Regions from separate parts of the Bariatricus sp. SGI.161 genome, predicted to be linked through region 3. Evidence: riboswitches for the same ligand, from Rfam matches in the RefSeq annotation. Region 3 holds a riboswitch; each other region holds the start of a gene.
What was found. Region 3 has a riboswitch for cobalamin ahead of ACQRBH_RS10660 (uroporphyrinogen decarboxylase family protein). Riboswitches for the same ligand answer to the same signal wherever they lie in the genome.
Positions count from the first base shown of each region.

Region 1: another riboswitch for cobalamin. It lies ahead of ACQRBH_RS07525 (hypothetical protein); the one in region 3 lies ahead of ACQRBH_RS10660 (uroporphyrinogen decarboxylase family protein).
Region 2: another riboswitch for cobalamin. It lies ahead of ACQRBH_RS11665 (CobW family GTP-binding protein); the one in region 3 lies ahead of ACQRBH_RS10660 (uroporphyrinogen decarboxylase family protein).
Region 4: another riboswitch for cobalamin. It lies ahead of cbiD (cobalt-precorrin-5B (C(1))-methyltransferase CbiD); the one in region 3 lies ahead of ACQRBH_RS10660 (uroporphyrinogen decarboxylase family protein).

Region 1 is NZ_JBNPLX010000010.1:3,745-8,016, forward strand. It holds gene ACQRBH_RS07510 (ZIP family metal transporter) at 1-609, shown strand, start outside; gene ACQRBH_RS07515 (dicarboxylate/amino acid:cation symporter) at 747-1,982, shown strand; gene ACQRBH_RS07520 (prepilin peptidase) at 1,966-2,409, shown strand; cobalamin riboswitch at 2,486-2,684, shown strand; gene ACQRBH_RS07525 (hypothetical protein) at 2,854-4,272, shown strand, end outside.
Region 2 is NZ_JBNPLX010000019.1:20,992-25,263, reverse strand. It holds gene ACQRBH_RS11675 (uroporphyrinogen decarboxylase family protein) at 1-850, opposite strand, end outside; gene ACQRBH_RS11670 (corrinoid protein) at 865-1,515, opposite strand; gene ACQRBH_RS11665 (CobW family GTP-binding protein) at 1,534-2,469, opposite strand; cobalamin riboswitch at 2,551-2,728, opposite strand; gene ACQRBH_RS11660 (uroporphyrinogen decarboxylase family protein) at 2,777-3,874, opposite strand; gene ACQRBH_RS11655 (AEC family transporter) at 3,887-4,272, opposite strand, start outside.
Region 3 is NZ_JBNPLX010000016.1:49,311-53,582, forward strand. It holds gene era (GTPase Era) at 1-709, shown strand, start outside; gene ACQRBH_RS10650 (hypothetical protein) at 764-940, shown strand; gene recO (DNA repair protein RecO) at 882-1,631, shown strand; cobalamin riboswitch at 1,879-2,065, shown strand; gene ACQRBH_RS10660 (uroporphyrinogen decarboxylase family protein) at 2,131-3,249, shown strand; gene ACQRBH_RS10665 (corrinoid protein) at 3,312-3,968, shown strand; gene ACQRBH_RS10670 (methylcobamide:CoM methyltransferase MtbA) at 3,983-4,272, shown strand, end outside.
Region 4 is NZ_JBNPLX010000011.1:66,180-70,451, forward strand. It holds gene ACQRBH_RS08415 (superoxide dismutase family protein) at 1-283, shown strand, start outside; gene ACQRBH_RS08420 (Uma2 family endonuclease) at 373-1,143, shown strand; cobalamin riboswitch at 1,202-1,387, shown strand; gene cbiD (cobalt-precorrin-5B (C(1))-methyltransferase CbiD) at 1,531-2,676, shown strand; gene cobI (precorrin-2 C(20)-methyltransferase) at 2,717-3,409, shown strand; gene cobM (precorrin-4 C(11)-methyltransferase) at 3,406-4,164, shown strand; gene ACQRBH_RS08440 (cobalt-precorrin 5A hydrolase) at 4,165-4,272, shown strand, end outside.

The DNA of each region.
Region 1 (4,272 bases), on a different contig from region 3:
TGGTCTTTGCTGTTGCCGGGAATCGAATACGCAGAAGAGAATGGACAGATTAGCTGGCTGGTCATTACCTGTGGTTTTTTGATAGGTGTATGGCTGTTGATTCTAGTGGATTACTTGATTCGAAAGTGGGAGAGTTTTCAGGTTAAAAGGAATACGGCGATGCTGGTGACGGCAATTACAGCGCACAATATCCCGGAAGGAATGGCGATTGGCATTGCATTTGCATTGGCAGCTCAAGATCTTCAGGATGCATCAAGGTTGTCAGGGGCCATTGCTTTAACGGTCGGTATTGCAATTCAGAATTTTCCAGAAGGGACTGCCGTTGCATTGCCACTAATTAACAATGGAATAAGTAAGAAAAAAGCCTTTTTTATTGGGAGCATGTCGGCGGTTGTGGAGCCAGTCTTTGGAGTTCTGGCAGCTGCAGCAGCAAATCTGGTGCAGGGAGGGATGCCATGGTTTCTGGCATTTGCAGCAGGAGCCATGATTTATGTCGTAGTACAGGAGCTGATACCGGAAGCATATATCGGAGAAGAAGAAAAATCAGGGACGTTGGGATTTATTGTGGGATTTCTTGTGATGATGATTCTGGATGTCGCGTTTGGATAAGGGAGTAAATTGTATAGTAAATATGCATAGAAAAACCAGAGTAAGTGAAAAAATAAACAATAATAGTAATAAAATCGGGGTTGTGATATACTAATTTAATATGAGAGTAATAAAAAAGATACTGATGAGGAGGACTTATGGAAAAGAAAAAGTTAAGTATGCCTGTGAAGACATTAATAGGATTAGCGCTTGGTGTCATAGCGGGATTGGCATTGCAGAATCATTCTGATTTTGCCAATACATATATCAGCCCATTTGGAACATTGTTCCTGAATTGCATCAAGATGATTGTTGTACCAATGGTATTTTCTTCAATTATCGTGGGCGTATGTGGAATCGGTGATGCAAAAAAGATTGGAAGAATCGGCGGAAAGACAGTGGTATATTTCTTATGTACAACTGCTTGTGCAGCAACACTTGGTATTATTGTGTCCAATATATTTAAGATTGGTCAGGGCTTTGAGATTACAGGAGAAGTTGCAGAGGTAACGATTCCGGAGAGTACGGGAGTTATCAATACCTTAGTTAATATTATTCCGTCAAATCCGATACAATCACTGGCAAATGGAGATATGCTCCAGATTATTGCGTTTGCCATTGTCATTGGCGGCGGAATTGTGATGATTGAAGATAAGGGTAAACCAATTTTCAAAGCATTCGATTCACTGGCTGAAGCAATGTATGCCATTACCGGAGTGATTATGAAGTTTACACCTGTTGCAGTATTTGCGTTGATTACACCGATTGTGGCAGAAAATGGGGCAGAAGTACTGCTTCCGTTGGTCAGTGTGGTTCTGGCAGTTTATGGTACTTGTATATTGCATGCAATCATTGTATATTCATCTTCTGTAAAATTATTTTCCGGTGTGGGACCAAAAGAATTCTTTCAAAAAGCAGCAGAAGCAATCGTATTTGCTTTTACTTCAGCAAGTAGTTCAGCGACATTGCCATATTCTATGAAATCAGCAGAACAGTTGGGTGTCACAGAAGAGGTGCGTTCTTTTGTGCTTCCGCTCGGTTCTACGATCAATATGGACGGAACTGCTATTTATCAGGGAATCTGTGCATTATTTATTGCAAATGTATATGGAATTCATCTGAGTCTGGTGCAGCAGATTACAATTGTGCTGACGTGTACATTTGCGTCTATAGGGGCGGCAGGAATCCCAGGGTCTGCAATGGTCATGCTTTCCATGGTTCTGCAGTCTGTCGGGCTTCCGCTGGAAGGTATCGGACTGGTGGCTGGAATCGACCGGATTACAGATATGGCTCCAACGGCTACGAACATTACTGGAGATATTGCATGTTCTGTTGTGATTCAGGCAACTGAGAACAAAAAACAGAAGGAGAGATCGGATGGTGAATGTCTGTAGAATATTATTCACGGCAGGATTCTTAAGTTTATTGGCAATGATAGCCTATAATGATTGGAAGACAATGAAGATTCCGAACAAATTAATCATAATAACTGGAGGGGTTGGTCTGGCATCAACCCCTTTTTTCACAGAAATCAGTCTGATGGAGAGAGGAATCGGTGCCTTCTGTATCAGCATACTGCTTCTCATTATTACGTGTATTGTTCCGGGAAGCTTCGGTGGCGGTGATATCAAACTCACGGCTGTCTGTGGATGGTATCTTGGATGGCGGTGTATGATGCTTGCATTCGTAATCGCGGTATTTAGCGCAGGAATCTATGCAGTATGGATTATGGTGAAAAAGAAAGCTGGATATAAAACATCATTTCCATTTGGGCCATTCTTATGCCTTGGTATGGCTACAGCTTATTTTTTGAGAATGTGAAAAAGGAAGGACTTTCTTTGGGAAATATTGTAATTGACTGATAAGTCTGCTACAATGAGGTAGTGATTGATAATATCAAATATATGGGGTTTTCAGTGCCAGACAGATGTTCATCTGTAGGGGTAAAAGGGAATCAGGTGCAAGTCCTGAGCGATCCGGTCACTGTAAGCAAGGAGTAAGGCTGTGATATGCCATTGCATATATTTTATATGTGAGAAGGTGCAGCCGAGCGTTGATATGCAAGCCAGGAAACCTGCTGAAAATGTTGGTGAATAGCTTCCGAAGAAAGTGTTTTCATGTAATAAAGTAAAAGTTGTGGGAAAATATTTTTCACAGCTCTTGAAGAATGTCTGCTTTCGGAATGATAGCAGGCTTTTTCTTTGCAATACCAACAAGGGGCCACTTCCCCAGAAGGCCGAAAATAATCAAAAGGAGAGGATTTAAGTGAAAAGTAACACGAAAAAATTTCTTACCCTTCTTCTGGCTGTGGCTATGGCAGTAACGCCTGTGACCTCGCTTCGAGCAGAAGAGCCGAATGTACAAGGACAGGAAAATGCAGAGAATGAACAGCAAGAAGAAGTGGTAGAAGGAGAAGAAGCTGGACAGGGAAATACTTCTGATATTCCGCAGAATGTAGAACCTTCGAAGACCGAAGAGAAAGTGGAGAATCCACAGACAATAGAGAATGAAACAGTACAGCTGGAGAATCAGCAAAATATTTCTGAAAATGAGGAAATTACCACAACTGAGATAATAAATCAAAGTCTATTAGGAGTACCAATGCTCTTGGAAGAGGATGAGGCTGATAATACTAGTATCCAGATTCCAACAGGAGATGTGGGAATAAAGGTATTAAAGGTTTCTGATAATGCAGAATATAAAATGTTTAAAATAGCAAATTCAGAAGCAGTTATTAGTGGGAATCAGATTAATATCAGCATGTATACAGCCAATGTAAGTTACAGTAAGATTTATCTTGGAAATGTTGAAGATGCAACGTTGGAAAAAGCAATAGACGGAATAGAAGTTAATCAAGACGGGAAATCAGGATGGGTATTTCATTTCTCCGTGTCAGTATCTGACGCAGGTAGCAATGTACCAATCGCTTTATATAATCCAGGTGAAGGAAAGGGATGGTATAAAACAACTCCTTTGGTACTTCAGATTCCAGCAGAAATACTTGGAGAAACAGAGCCGGATCCAATTCCAACACCAGGTGCTTTGGAGAATGGAAGATATATAATAAATGCAACTTGTACAGAGGGAATGTTTAGCATTGATAATTGCATACTCACAGTTGATAACGGTATGATGACGGCAGAATTGACTCTAAGCACTAAAAAAACAGGTTATGATTATTTGTTTGTTGGTTCAGGAGAAGATGCAGAAAAAGGTTCAGGATGGATAGGAGCTAGAAAGGAATATAAAGAGGGGGATACAACCTACCGTACATTTGATATTCCTGTTCTTGTTCTGGATAAGGAAATTTTAATTGCTGCACATTCAATCGCGAATGATGAGTGGTATGATCGTCATGTTACATTTTCTTCTGAAGGTGCGCAAAAAGTAACAGATTCAGATTCTGGGAATCATCCGTCTGGCAGCACAGGCAGCACTGGTAATTCAGGTTCCAGCGGCAGCACCGGTTCTTCCGGCAGTCAGAATAATAGCAATCCAGATTCCGAATCCAAGTATGAGTCTGACTTAAGCGGTTCGACTGGAAAAGTGAACAATACCACCAAGTTAAAAGACGGCGTCTATACACCAGACAGCTTCACATGGTCGGGTGGAACCGGACGTGTGAGCATTTCTTGTACAAAGATTACAATAACGAACGGTCAGGCATATGCGACAATCGTATTC
Region 2 (4,272 bases), on a different contig from region 3:
GAAGAACAGAGACACAAGGGATGCTTCCCATTAATGCTACCTTATCTCCATATTCTTCTTTGATCTTCTTAGTACTGGTATCAGAAATATGCCAAGCATCTCCAGACTCATTTAACACTAGATCAAATCTGTCATCATATAATCCACAAGTATGCAGCACGATTGGTGCTCCATCGTCTTTGATTCTCTTTAATGCACGAATATTACTTTCCGAAATACATTTTTCATAGGATCTTCTTGAAATGCAATATCCGCCGAAGTTCGGTGTCGGGAACCACAGGAAATCAACCCCGGCATCCGTAAGTACTTTACAGGACTCAACGACTGCATCTTCTACATAATCAGAAATTGCACGGAACAATTCCGGATTCTTTACCATCGCTTTAAATGCCGGTTTTGCTCCCATTAAGGTAAATGCTACCGCCGTCGGTGTATGTACGATTACAAATATAGGCTCATCCGGCTCTTCTTTTCTCATCAATTCAATCGTCTTTAAAACGCCTTTTAATTCCATACAATCTTCGGCTTTGTATGGACGTAACTTTTTGATATCCTCTAAGGAATGTACGACATCATCGCCATCGCCAACGATCTTTCCCTCGCTGTTCGGCAGATGTCCTCCCATCATACGTGCAATTCCGCCATAAGCTCCTGCACATAATCCATCATATCCAAGTTCACGTCTGGTACCGACCATACATTTTGTAAGCTTCTCTGGATTCGTCAAAGCCTCAGGCATCGTATATCCATAACGGGCAACCGGAAGTGAAAATGCATTCATAATTACGGGAATCCTATCGGCACCTTTTCCTTCCAAAATTGCTTTTACCGCTTCTCTTTTTCCCATCATAGTATTCTTCCTCCTTATGCTGCCCCAACTAATTTCTTTGCAAACTCAACTGCTTCAATTGCACTTCTGGTATATCCGTCTGCACCAATGCGTTCTGCGAACGCCGAAGATACCGGTGCTCCACCGACCATAATCTTGACCTTATCACGAAGTCCTGCTTCTTTTAACTTCTCAATGACTGTAGCCATGCCCGGCATTGTCGTAGTCATTAACGAAGACATGCACAAGATATCTACATCATTGTCTCTGATATAGTCCACGAATGCATCCAAAGGCACATCTCGTCCCAGATCATGAACATCGAATCCTCCAGTCTCCATCATGATTCTTACCAGATTCTTTCCAATATCATGAGTATCTCCTTCTACAACACCGATTAACACTTTACCAATACTAGTGTCTTCTGTGTCTGGCAGATATTTTTGGAACTCTTCGATTCCAGCATACATTGCATCAGAACATACAATCAGCTCTGGCACAAAGTATTCTCCTTCTTCATACATGGCACTGGCTCTCTTCATTCCATCAACCAGGCCTTCCAGCATACCTTCCTGTGGGTCATAACCACATTCAATATACTCTTTGACCACATCTACAACTTCCTCATCCTCCATATCAAACACACAGTCTGATAATTTCTGCAACAACTCTTCCTTTGCCTGCATCTTGCTTTCCTCCTTGCATTATATAGAAAACAGCTCCCAAATCGCTGTTTCATTCAAATTACATCCTATAATAATAATCTTATCCACTTTCGTCCCTTTGACGGTATCCGAGATATCTGCCACTTCCACAATGGATGGTGTAAAATCAAAATGCAACACTCTTCCACCCCCTGCTTTTACAATTCCTTTGGCACGCAGGACTTTTCCATATTTTTCATCCTTTAATCCATACAACGCCTTCTCTAATTCATGAGCAGTCATTTCTCTGGCATTTTCTATTGACATACTGGAAAATATCTTATCTGCTGAAGCCGGCGACATCATTATCTCTTCCATATCGTCTTCCGGATCATTTTCATAATCTTCTGACATATCCAAAAGCTCTAACAAGGCTGCACCTTCCATCTTACGCCAGTCATCTTCATATATAACAGCATCGGGATTTACCTCTCTAATCTCCGAAATCAATCGATTCTTTTCCTCTTTTGACACCTGTTCCAGATGACTCAATAATATAAGTCCTGCATTTTGAATCTGATCCAGGTAAAACGCACCGAAACCATCTATATAATCTTCAAACTCCGTAATATCTAATATTACAATCAATTTGGTAATTCTAAGATCTATTCCTTCCTTTTCTTTTGCCCGGCCACAGGCCTTTACAACATCTGTAAGCCTTCCCACACCAGAAGGTTCAATAACAATCCGGTCCGGATGGAACTGTTCTGCAAGTTCTTTGATTCCTTTTTGGAAATCTAGCGCCAGACTGCAACAGATACATCCTGCATACAATTCTTTTACTGGAAGATCCCCCTGAATCAATTCTCCATCAAGTCCCACATCCCCAAATTCATTCTCAATCACAACGGTATTTCCACCAAGTAAGGGAAGATACTTGTTTAAAAACGTTGTTTTCCCTGCTCCCAAAAACCCTGATACAATCTGAATCTCCATCTTCCACCTCATATTACATATTTTGCAAAAGAAAAACGGTGCAGAAAAAGCAGCGTAAACACACTGCTTTCTCCCCACCGATAAGCTCGTTCATATATAGCAGGTCTCCTGACTTAACTTCTCTCTCTAATCCTTACCTTCCCCGATGTTCCGAGTGGCACTAAGGCTATCGTCTATCTTACAGTAGAGCGGGCTGTTCTGGACTCTCACCAGATTCCCTTTTCAATGCCTATGCATCACTATATATGTTACTACTCATATGGTAGCATAAAATATCTTTTCATCCCAATTGATAATTTCAATGGTATTATAGATTATTTCTATTATTTATCATTCCCTTCGGCATACATCCTTTTTTCGCCCCTCTTCCGTAGATTGCTGCCGCATTCATGAATGCAATCATATTCTCTTTCGGCGTTCCTACCGGGGTTGTACATCCAGGGCATAGATTATATCCGCAAGGATTATCGCCTGCATCTGCAATACATTTTTTTACATGTTCTTCAATATCTCTAACCGTCCCATTTCTCAGTACATCTACCGGCATTAGATTACCGCTGATAGCAATTCTGTTGCCATAACCCTCTTTCAATTCTTTCAAGCTCTCACAATTATCTACCCAGAATCCTGAAACACCGGCATCAACCACTTCCTGCCACCGGTCTTTTGTATGTCCACAAATATGAATAGACGTTGCTCCCTGAAATTCGTTCAATCTTTTAACAGCCTGTTTCAGATAAGGCACAAAGAATTCATTAAACTGTCTTTTACTTAAAAGATCCCGAGAAGCCATTGGCTCTGATAACATAAACTTAATTCCCAGTTTCTGATTCATATCTCTGCAGCACTTCACAATACAATCTGTGCTATATTGAAGAAGTCGATGTGCACCTTCTTTATTTTTCACTGTTGCTTTTAAGAACGTTTCTGTTCCAATCAGACTGGCAGCTGTTGTAAGTGGACCTGCAAGACCGCTGCCAAGAACCCGTTCTGATCCGAATCTTTCCTGTAGCCGTTCAAACGCTTCAATAATAATGGGGAATCTTCCGTCTTTTTCCACATTCACCAACTCCATGTTCTCCACATCTGAAAAGCTTTTTAATGCCGGTTCTAAAATATAAGACACATTTTGCTTTGGATACTCTAGTTTCGTCCCTAATGCCTCTACCAGTGTTCTTAGTCCTAATCCAATTCCCATATTATCTGCATGGAAATCTTCCGCCAGACGGCTCTCTACCTCTACCATCAAATCTGCCGAAAAATAATATTTACTAATAGGAATTCCATATAAGGGCGGCACAGTCTCACTTGCGCTAAGAGAGGTCGGGATTCTATCTACTTCCTCTCCTTGTGCATAAGCAATTGTACGTTCCTTTGGGGTCATTTCTAATTTGATCAATTCCATTTTTATTCCTCCCTACGCGCCACAAAACAGCATCATAAGCGGCACTGTTACAATTGATATAATCGTCGACATTGCAAATAATTCTGATGCATATATGGCATCTTTTCCGTAACGAAGTGCGAACAGGCTTCCTGTCACTCCCACTGGGCAGGCAGTAGCCAATACAATAACCGTCTTAACCGTATCTTCCACCGAAAACATTTTCAATAGTCCAATTAATAACATCGGCATAATGATTAATTTTACAAAACTCAGCCAATACAACCTTTTTTTTTGAAATGTATGCTTTAAGTCTGCCTGTGCAATATTAATTCCCGCTACCATCATAGCCATCGGCGTATTCATATTTGCAATCATTTCTAACGGTTCCTCAATAATCTTCGGCATCCTGATCTGTA
Region 3 (4,272 bases):
GGGTATCCACAAGGCGAAGAATAAGCTTGGGGAATATATGGTGAATGTGGCAGAGCGGACGTTGAATGAGGTGGATGTGGTGTTGTGGCTTGTGGAGCCAACGACGTTCATCGGTGCAGGTGAGCAGCACATTGCCAAGCAGCTTCAGAGAGTTCATACCCCAATTATTCTGGTTATTAATAAGATTGACAGTGTGAAGAAGGAAGAGGTATTGCCGGCAATTGCAGCGTATAAGGATGTCTGCGATTTTGCGGAAATTGTTCCGGTGTCTGCAAGAAATGGGGATAATACGGATGAGTTGATCCGAGTGATCATGAAGTATCTTCCTTATGGACCACAGTTTTATGATGAGGATACCATTACTGATCAGCCGGAGCGTCAGATCGTAGCAGAGCTGATCCGCGAAAAAGCACTTCATTGTCTGCAGGATGAGATTCCACATGGAATTGCGGTGGCAATTGACCAGATGAAGATGCAGAAGAAGGTAATGCATATTAATGCGACCATTATCTGTGAGAGAGACTCCCACAAGGGGATAATTATTGGAAAACAAGGAAATATGTTGAAAAAGATTGGTAGCACAGCCCGCTATGAGATTGAGAAAATGCTGGATTGTCAGGTAAATCTGAAACTCTGGGTCAAGGTAAAGAAGGATTGGCGGGACAGTGAATATCTAATGAAAAATTTTGGTTATCGGGATGAAGAATAAAATCAGCCTTTTCTGGGAGAACCTAATCCTATCAACAGAGGATGAGGTGATTTCATGGAAGAAGAGTACTGGGAGCGTTTTCTGGAGACGGGAAAAGTGACAGATTATCTTTGCTATAAGGGAATGCAGATTTGTAAACAGATAATAAAAGACCATGAAGGTGGAATAAACGGTGAATCAGATTACAGTGACAGGCTTGGTCCTGCAGGCGACTCCTGTCGGCGAATATGACAGACGAGTGGTAATTCTGACAAAAGAACGAGGGAAGATTGCAGCATTTGCCCGCGGCGCAAGAAGGCCTAACAGTGCACTGATGGGAGTAACGAGTCCATTTTCCTTCGGAGAATTTACAGTTTATGAGGGGCGGACATCATATACATTGGTGTCGGCCTCTATTTCCAATTACTTTCAGGAGCTGCGTATGGATGTTGAAGGGGCATATTACGGATTCTATTTTATGGAGCTGGCCAACTATTATGCAAGAGAAGCTAACGATGAGACTCAGCTTTTAAAGCTCTTGTATCAGACTCTTCGGGCACTTGTAAATCCCCATATACCAAACCGGCTGATTCGATATATCTATGAGCTGAAAACGGTCAGTATCAATGGAGAAGGACCACAGGTATTCCAGTGTGTAGGATGCGGGGACAGAGAAAGACCAATGGTGTTCAGTGTTAGACGTGGAGGTCTGCTCTGTGACAGATGCAGAAGAGATGTTTCGGATGGAATGGTGCTGAATCCCTCCACAATCTATACGCTTCAATATATTGTGGGAACGCCGGTGGAAAAACTATATACCTTTACCGTATCTGATGAAGTGCTTCGGGAACTGGGAAAAGTGACCGGAAGATATCTGGAAACTTACGTAGGAAAAAGATTTAAGTCATTAGAGATATTAGAACAATTGACAAAATTAGGATAAAAATATACATAAAAGGGGAGCCTCGCACCCGACCAGATCTGTTGGTGTGCGAAGCTCCTCTCTGATGTTATTCTTTTTCAAGCAGCGTTTCCTGTAATATATTTATCTGTATTATAGTTTGTCAGAACGAAAACATAAAGTGAATGAATCATTTAGAGATGAAAAACCCGTAGAATAGAAACTATCTATATAAGACTTTTACTATAGAAATAACCGATTTGGAAAATGTTAATTCACATGATAAACTTGAAATGTAAACGTATATAGTGACAATGAGAATTGTTGAAAAGGGAATTCGGTGAGAGTCCGGAGCAGCCCGCTCTACTGTGTGACGGACGATGGTTTTGTTGACCACTCAAAATATTTTGCTTTTGGGGAAGGAAATCCAGAGGACGAAGTCGAGTCAGGAGACCTGCTATATATTTTCAGGAGATTTCGGTGGGGAAAGACAGTGTTTACGCTGTTTTTTCGTACCGTATTTTATTTTAGGAGGTAAAAAATGGATTATCAAGAGCTGAAAAAGTTGATGAATGAACAGAAAGAAGAGATGACACCTTCTGAACGTATGGCAGCATACATGAAAGGGGAGGAAGTGGACTGCATTCCATATGGAATTCTTGCCCCAGACATGGCGATTGCCGATTTGATGGGATATTCAACGAAACAAATGAGTGAAGATCCGGAAGTTATGGCAAAGGTCATCAGGGAGAAGGATGTGACATATAACAATTTTGGATTTGGAGTTGGGCCGGATTTAAGAACCATTGGAGTAGCACTTGGATCGAAACTTTTCACACCAGAATACGGAGTGCCTCGAATCGAAGAACATGTCCTTATGGATTATGCAGATATTGATAAATTAAAAGTAGTGGACCCATATGACAATCCCGTTCTTACCCCAATGCTTGATATGGCAAAAGAATTAAAAAAACGATTACCCGAATATCCAATCAGCACAGGTGTGACAGGGCCAGTGTCATGTGCAGCTGCGATCAGGCCGGTGGATTTAATGTTAAGAGATACCAGAAAAAATCCGGAAATGCTGAAAAAGCTTTTGAAACTTTCCAATGAATGTTCATTAAAATGGGTAGAAGCATTTTGTAAAGAATTTGGGCCATGTTCTGTATTTATATCTGATCCGGTGACCTGCTCGGATATTTTGAGTAAAAAGCAGTTCGATGAGTTTTCTTACCCATATTTGAAAGAGTTAATTGATGGGCTTTATGAAATAACAGGACAGCCGCCGATGATCCATATTTGTGGAAAGACAAAACCAATCTGGAACGACATTGCAAATAGTGGAGTATGTGCATTTAGTATAGATAATTGCGAAGATCTTGCTGAGGCAAAAGAAGCGATTGGAGATAAAGTGATGTTAATGGGAAATGTACCGCCAGTAGATGTTATGTTAAATGGTACGATTGATGAGGTGATTGCGTCCTGTAAAGAATGTATTGAAAAGGCAGGAGACAGTCCAAAAGGATTCCAGCTTAACGTCGGATGTCAGACGCCGTTTGGTACATCTAAAGAGAATATGGAAGCTCTTATCTATGCAGCAAGAAAATATGGGCGTGGTGCGAAAATAGGATGCCTGCCGAAAGGATTGCAAGAAGATTAAGAGGTAGTTTATAGAATCAATAGATGTTAATCTTGATTAATAAGTTTTAGGAGGAAATGATCATGGCAAGATCAAAAGAGGAATTACTGGAAGCGTTATCTGAATGTGTAGTTGAAATGGAGGACGAAGAGGTCGTAGATGTTGCGAATGAATATCTGGAAGCAGGATACTCAGCATTTGATGGTATTATGGATGGACTTGTAGATGGAATGAATAAGGCGAGTGATTTGTACGATGCAGAAGAATATTTCGTTACCGATGTACTGCTCTGTTCTGATGCAATGTATGCAGGATTAGACGTGCTTCGCCCGCATCTTCCGGCAGATGATACCGGTGTAGAAAAACCAAAAGTTGTTATCGGTGTTGTGGAAGGAGATACTCATGATATTGGCAAGAATCTTGTGAAGATTATGCTGGACACAGCAGGGTTTGAAATGTATGATTTGGGAAGAGATGTCCCGTTAGATAGTTTTGTAGATAGGGCAGTGGAAGTAGGAGCTTCTATTATCTGTATGTCAACACTGATGACAACTACTATGATTGGTATGAAGACCGTTATTGATAAGTTAAAAGAGCGCGGGATCCGTGATCAGTTCAAGATTATGATTGGTGGAAGTCCGATTTCTCAGAAATATGCAGATGAGATCGGAGCAGACGGTTATTCTGTAAATGCAGTGGAAGCCGTAAAGCTTGCTAAGCGTCTGATGGGAATTGCGTAATAAGGAGGCGATACATGTTGACAGAGAAAGAACGTTTGGAAAAAGTGTTCCATCATGAAGAGGTAGATCGTCCGCCTTGCATATGCCCAGGTGGAATGATGAATATGATTACGTCGGAACTTATGGATACCTGCGGGGTAACATGGCCAAAGGCACATACAGATGCTGAGATGATGGCGAAGCTTGCATTGGCGAACTATGAGAATGGCTGCTTTGAAAATGTGGGGGTACCATTCTGCATGACCGTAGAAGCGGAGGCAATGGGGGCAGAAGTGACCATGGGAACGAAGATATTCGAGCCTCA
Region 4 (4,272 bases), on a different contig from region 3:
CTGTTCTGGAACAGATCAGGAGCCCTTTGCAAATGTTGATGGGCATTACCAGTCAGTAAAATCACAGCATCCTGAGCATGCAGGGGATTTGCCGCCTCTGCTAAGTAATAATGGGATTGCGTGGATGTGTGTATATACAGATCGGTTTTATCCTGAGGATGTCATTGGAAAAACGGTAATTATCCATGCGTTGCCGGATGATTTTCATACACAGCCATCTGGTGCTTCTGGAGAAATGATTGCCTGTGGCGAGATTCAGGCACGAGAGAGCGAAATACGGTAAAAATATGGAAATAAAATGGAAATAATATGATTGACATATGGAGTGATAAAAGATATAATTATGAAAACAAATGAAAGAGAGGAACCAAAATGACAGTACAGGAAATGAAAGAGAGAAAGAAGCTCTTAGGTTATACGAACGAAATGATTTCAGAACTATCTGGTGTTCCTCTTGGCACAGTGCAGAAAATTTTTGCGGGTGTAACTGCCTCACCACGATATGATACATTGTTGGCTTTAGAGAAAGTGCTGAAAAAAGAAGATAACAAGATGGCTGAATCTGTAAGGGATTATTCGGTGAAAAGACCGGGGGAATATACTGTGCAAGATTATTATGCATTGCCGAAAGAAAGACGTGTGGAGTTAATGAATGGAGTCATCTATGATATGGCGGCACCGTCGAATTTGCATCAATTATTATGTACAGAGATATGGCAGCCAATCAAAGATTATATAAAAAAAGAAGGTGGGCAGTGTATTCCGTTTGTTGCGCCGGCAGATGTTCAGCTCGACTGTGATGATAAGACGATGGTTCAGCCAGACGTGTTTGTAGTGTGTGATCGGAGGAAATTAATTAAGCATTGTACTTATGGGGCACCGGATTTCATTGTGGAAATTCTCTCTGAATCAGGAAGAAAGAAAGATATGATTATAAAGTGTGAAAAATATGCCAGTGCAGGAGTCAGAGAATACTGGATTGTAGATCCGGTACAGAAAAAAGTATTAGTATATGACTTTGAACATGATGAATTTCCAGTAATCTATGGATTTGATGACAAAGTTCCAGTGAGGATTTTTGAAGGGAAATGTATCATAAATTTTGCTGAAATCTATGAATATGTAAGTTTTTTATATGAATAAAAAGGGAATAGAAACAGGAAGCAGAAAAGAATTTGACATGCCTGACATAAACCGATAGAATATAGATATTGAGACTGGTTTCACTTTGTGGATGAAAAGGGAATGCGGTGCGAATCCGCAGCAGCTCACTCTACTGTAAGAAATGACGAAACCTGCGGACCACTGTTGTGAGAATGACAACGGGAAGGGCGGGGATTAGGTTTTAGTTTTAAGTCAGGATACCTGCCAGTAATCAGAGTAAAGTCTTACGGTGAGGGCAGGATGATACATAAGAATGGAAAAGTTCTGATTGTATGGAGGGATTGTCGCAAGGCGTCACCTCCTTTTTCTTTCATATGAAAAAGATATATTCATGAATGTAGAAAAAGATGTGACAGGAGAGAAAGAATGGCACAGAAAAAACTTGCCTGGGGTTATACTACGGGAACGTGCGCACAGGCGGCGACGAAAGCCGCGCTGAAGATGCTATTTGCAAAAGAGCAGATAGATCAGGTAGAAGTGGAACTTCCCAAGGGAAAGAAACTTCAGTTGAAGATTCATGATATCAGGATAGAATACCGGGATGAGAATCAAAAGGAGATACAGAGCATATCTTGTGCAGTCCAAAAAGATAGTGGAGATGATCCTGATATCACGAACGGAATCATGGTGTACAGTAAAGTGGAAAAAACAAATACAGGACAGTACATTCTTGATGGAGGTCAGGGAATCGGGAGAGTTACGAAACCAGGTCTGGATCAACCAGTTGGGAATGCGGCGATCAATCGCGTTCCGCGTAAGATGATCTTGCAAGAAGTGGAGGATGCCTGTGAGGAGGTTGGTTATCTTGGGGGCATATATGTTGAGATATCCATACCGGAAGGAAAACGTCTTGCAGCAAAGACTTTTAATCCGAGACTGGGAATTGAGGGTGGTCTGTCGATTCTGGGAACCAGCGGATTGGTAGAACCGATGAGTGAGCAGGCATTGTTGGATACTATTTGCCTGGATATAAGAGTGAAAATGGCGGCAGGAAAAGAATATCTGATTGCGGCACCGGGGAATTATGGCTTGGATTTTCTGAGACAAGCCTATGGGATTGAAGAGCAGGAAGTGGTTAAATGCAGTAATTATATTGGACAGACTATAGATATGGCAATTGATCAGGGAAGTAAAGGTATTCTGCTGGTAGGGCATATCGGAAAACTCATTAAAGTTGCCGGAGGGATTATGAATACCCATTCAAGATGGGCGGACTGTCGGATGGAGATTCTTGCAGCGGCAGCGTTAAAAGCAGGAGTTTCGAGGGAAAAGACCTGTGAATTCCTGGATTGTATGACAACAGATGATGCATTGGACAGATGCACAGTTTCTGAGCGAGAAAGGATTATGGGGCAGATAATGGAGCGAATGGAGCAGTATCTGAATTACCGGGCAGCAGGTGAGCTTCAGATTGGTGCGATCACATTTTCCAATATATATGGTATTCTTGGAAAGACCAGCCAGGCAGAACATCTGATAGAAAAATATAAAGTTAGGGTCAAAAGCGTATGACCTAGTATCATATAGTAATAAAGACACAAGGAGAATGAAGATGGCAGGAATCTTATATGGAGTTGGCGTAGGCCCCGGAGATCCGGAGCTTTTAACAGTAAAAGCATTGCGAGTTATTCGAGAATGTGATGTGATTGCGGTTCCGGGCAGGAATCCGATGGAAACGGTTGCTTATCAGATTGTCAGGGAAGCATATCCAGAGATTGAACAAAAAGAGCTGTTGGGGATTTATATGCCTATGACAAAAGATGAGCAGACTTTACAAAAGAATCATGAGGAAGGTGCGAAAGTTTTGAGTCGTTGCCTGGATAAAGGAAAGAAAGTGGCATTTTTAACATTAGGAGATCCTGCAGTGTATTCTACTTATATTTATCTTCATAAAGAGATTCAAAAAAAGGGATATGAGGTAGAGATGGTCAGCGGAGTCCCATCATTCTGTGCAGCAGCGGCGAGACTGAATATAGGAATTGCTGAGAAAGCGGAACAGATTCACATTATTCCGGCTTCATATCAGATTGAAGAGGCTCTGCAGTTAGAAGGAACAAAGATTCTTATGAAGGCAGGAAAGAAACTTCCGCATGTAAAAGAACAGCTAAAAGATATGGATGCATCTGTTGTCATGGTAGAAAACTGTGGAATGAAGACGGAGCATATCTATTATGGAACAGAACAGATTCCTGAAGATGCAGGGTATTATACATTGTTATTTGTGAAAGAAGGAGAGGCGTTATGATACATTTTGTTGGAGCTGGACCTGGGGCAGAAGATCTGATTACAGTCAGGGGGCAGAAGATGATCGAAGAGGCTGACGTAATTATCTATGCAGGGTCCTTAGTGAATCCGGGACTTTTAAAATATGCGAAAGAAGGATGTAAAATCTACAATAGCGCATTCATGACGCTGGAGGAAGTGATAGAGGTAATGATACAGGCAGAAAAAAAGAGTCAGATGACTGTCCGGCTGCATACGGGAGATCCATGTCTCTATGGTGCGATTCGAGAGCAGATGGATATTCTGGATGAGAAGAACATTCTATATGATTCTTGCCCGGGGGTAAGCTCTTTTTGTGGTGCTGCGGCGGCATTGAATCTGGAATATACTTTGCCGGATGTATCGCAGAGTGTGGTCATTACAAGAACAGAAGGAAAGACACCTGTGCCAGAGAGAGAGAGCATTGCTTCATTTGCAAAGCACAGGGCGACCATGGTACTGTTCTTAAGTACAGGACTACTGGCGAAACTGACAGAACAACTGATCTGTGGAGGTTATGAACCGGATACACCGGCTGCAATTGTATATAAGGCGACCTGGCCTGAGGAAGAGACACATATCTGTACGATAGAGACATTGGAAGAGACGGCAAAGTCTCATGGAATTAGAAAGACAGCATTGATTATTGTTGGAGATGTTGTCAGCCATAATCATTATCAGCGATCAAAGTTATATGATCCTACATTTACTACGGAATATCGGAAAGGAACAGAGTAAATGAATGTAGCACTCATATGTTTTACACAAAAAGGCAAAATCCTGGCAGACAAAGTGGTGGCCGGACTGAGAGAGGAAGAGTATCGGGTAACCGTAGATGTCAAATGT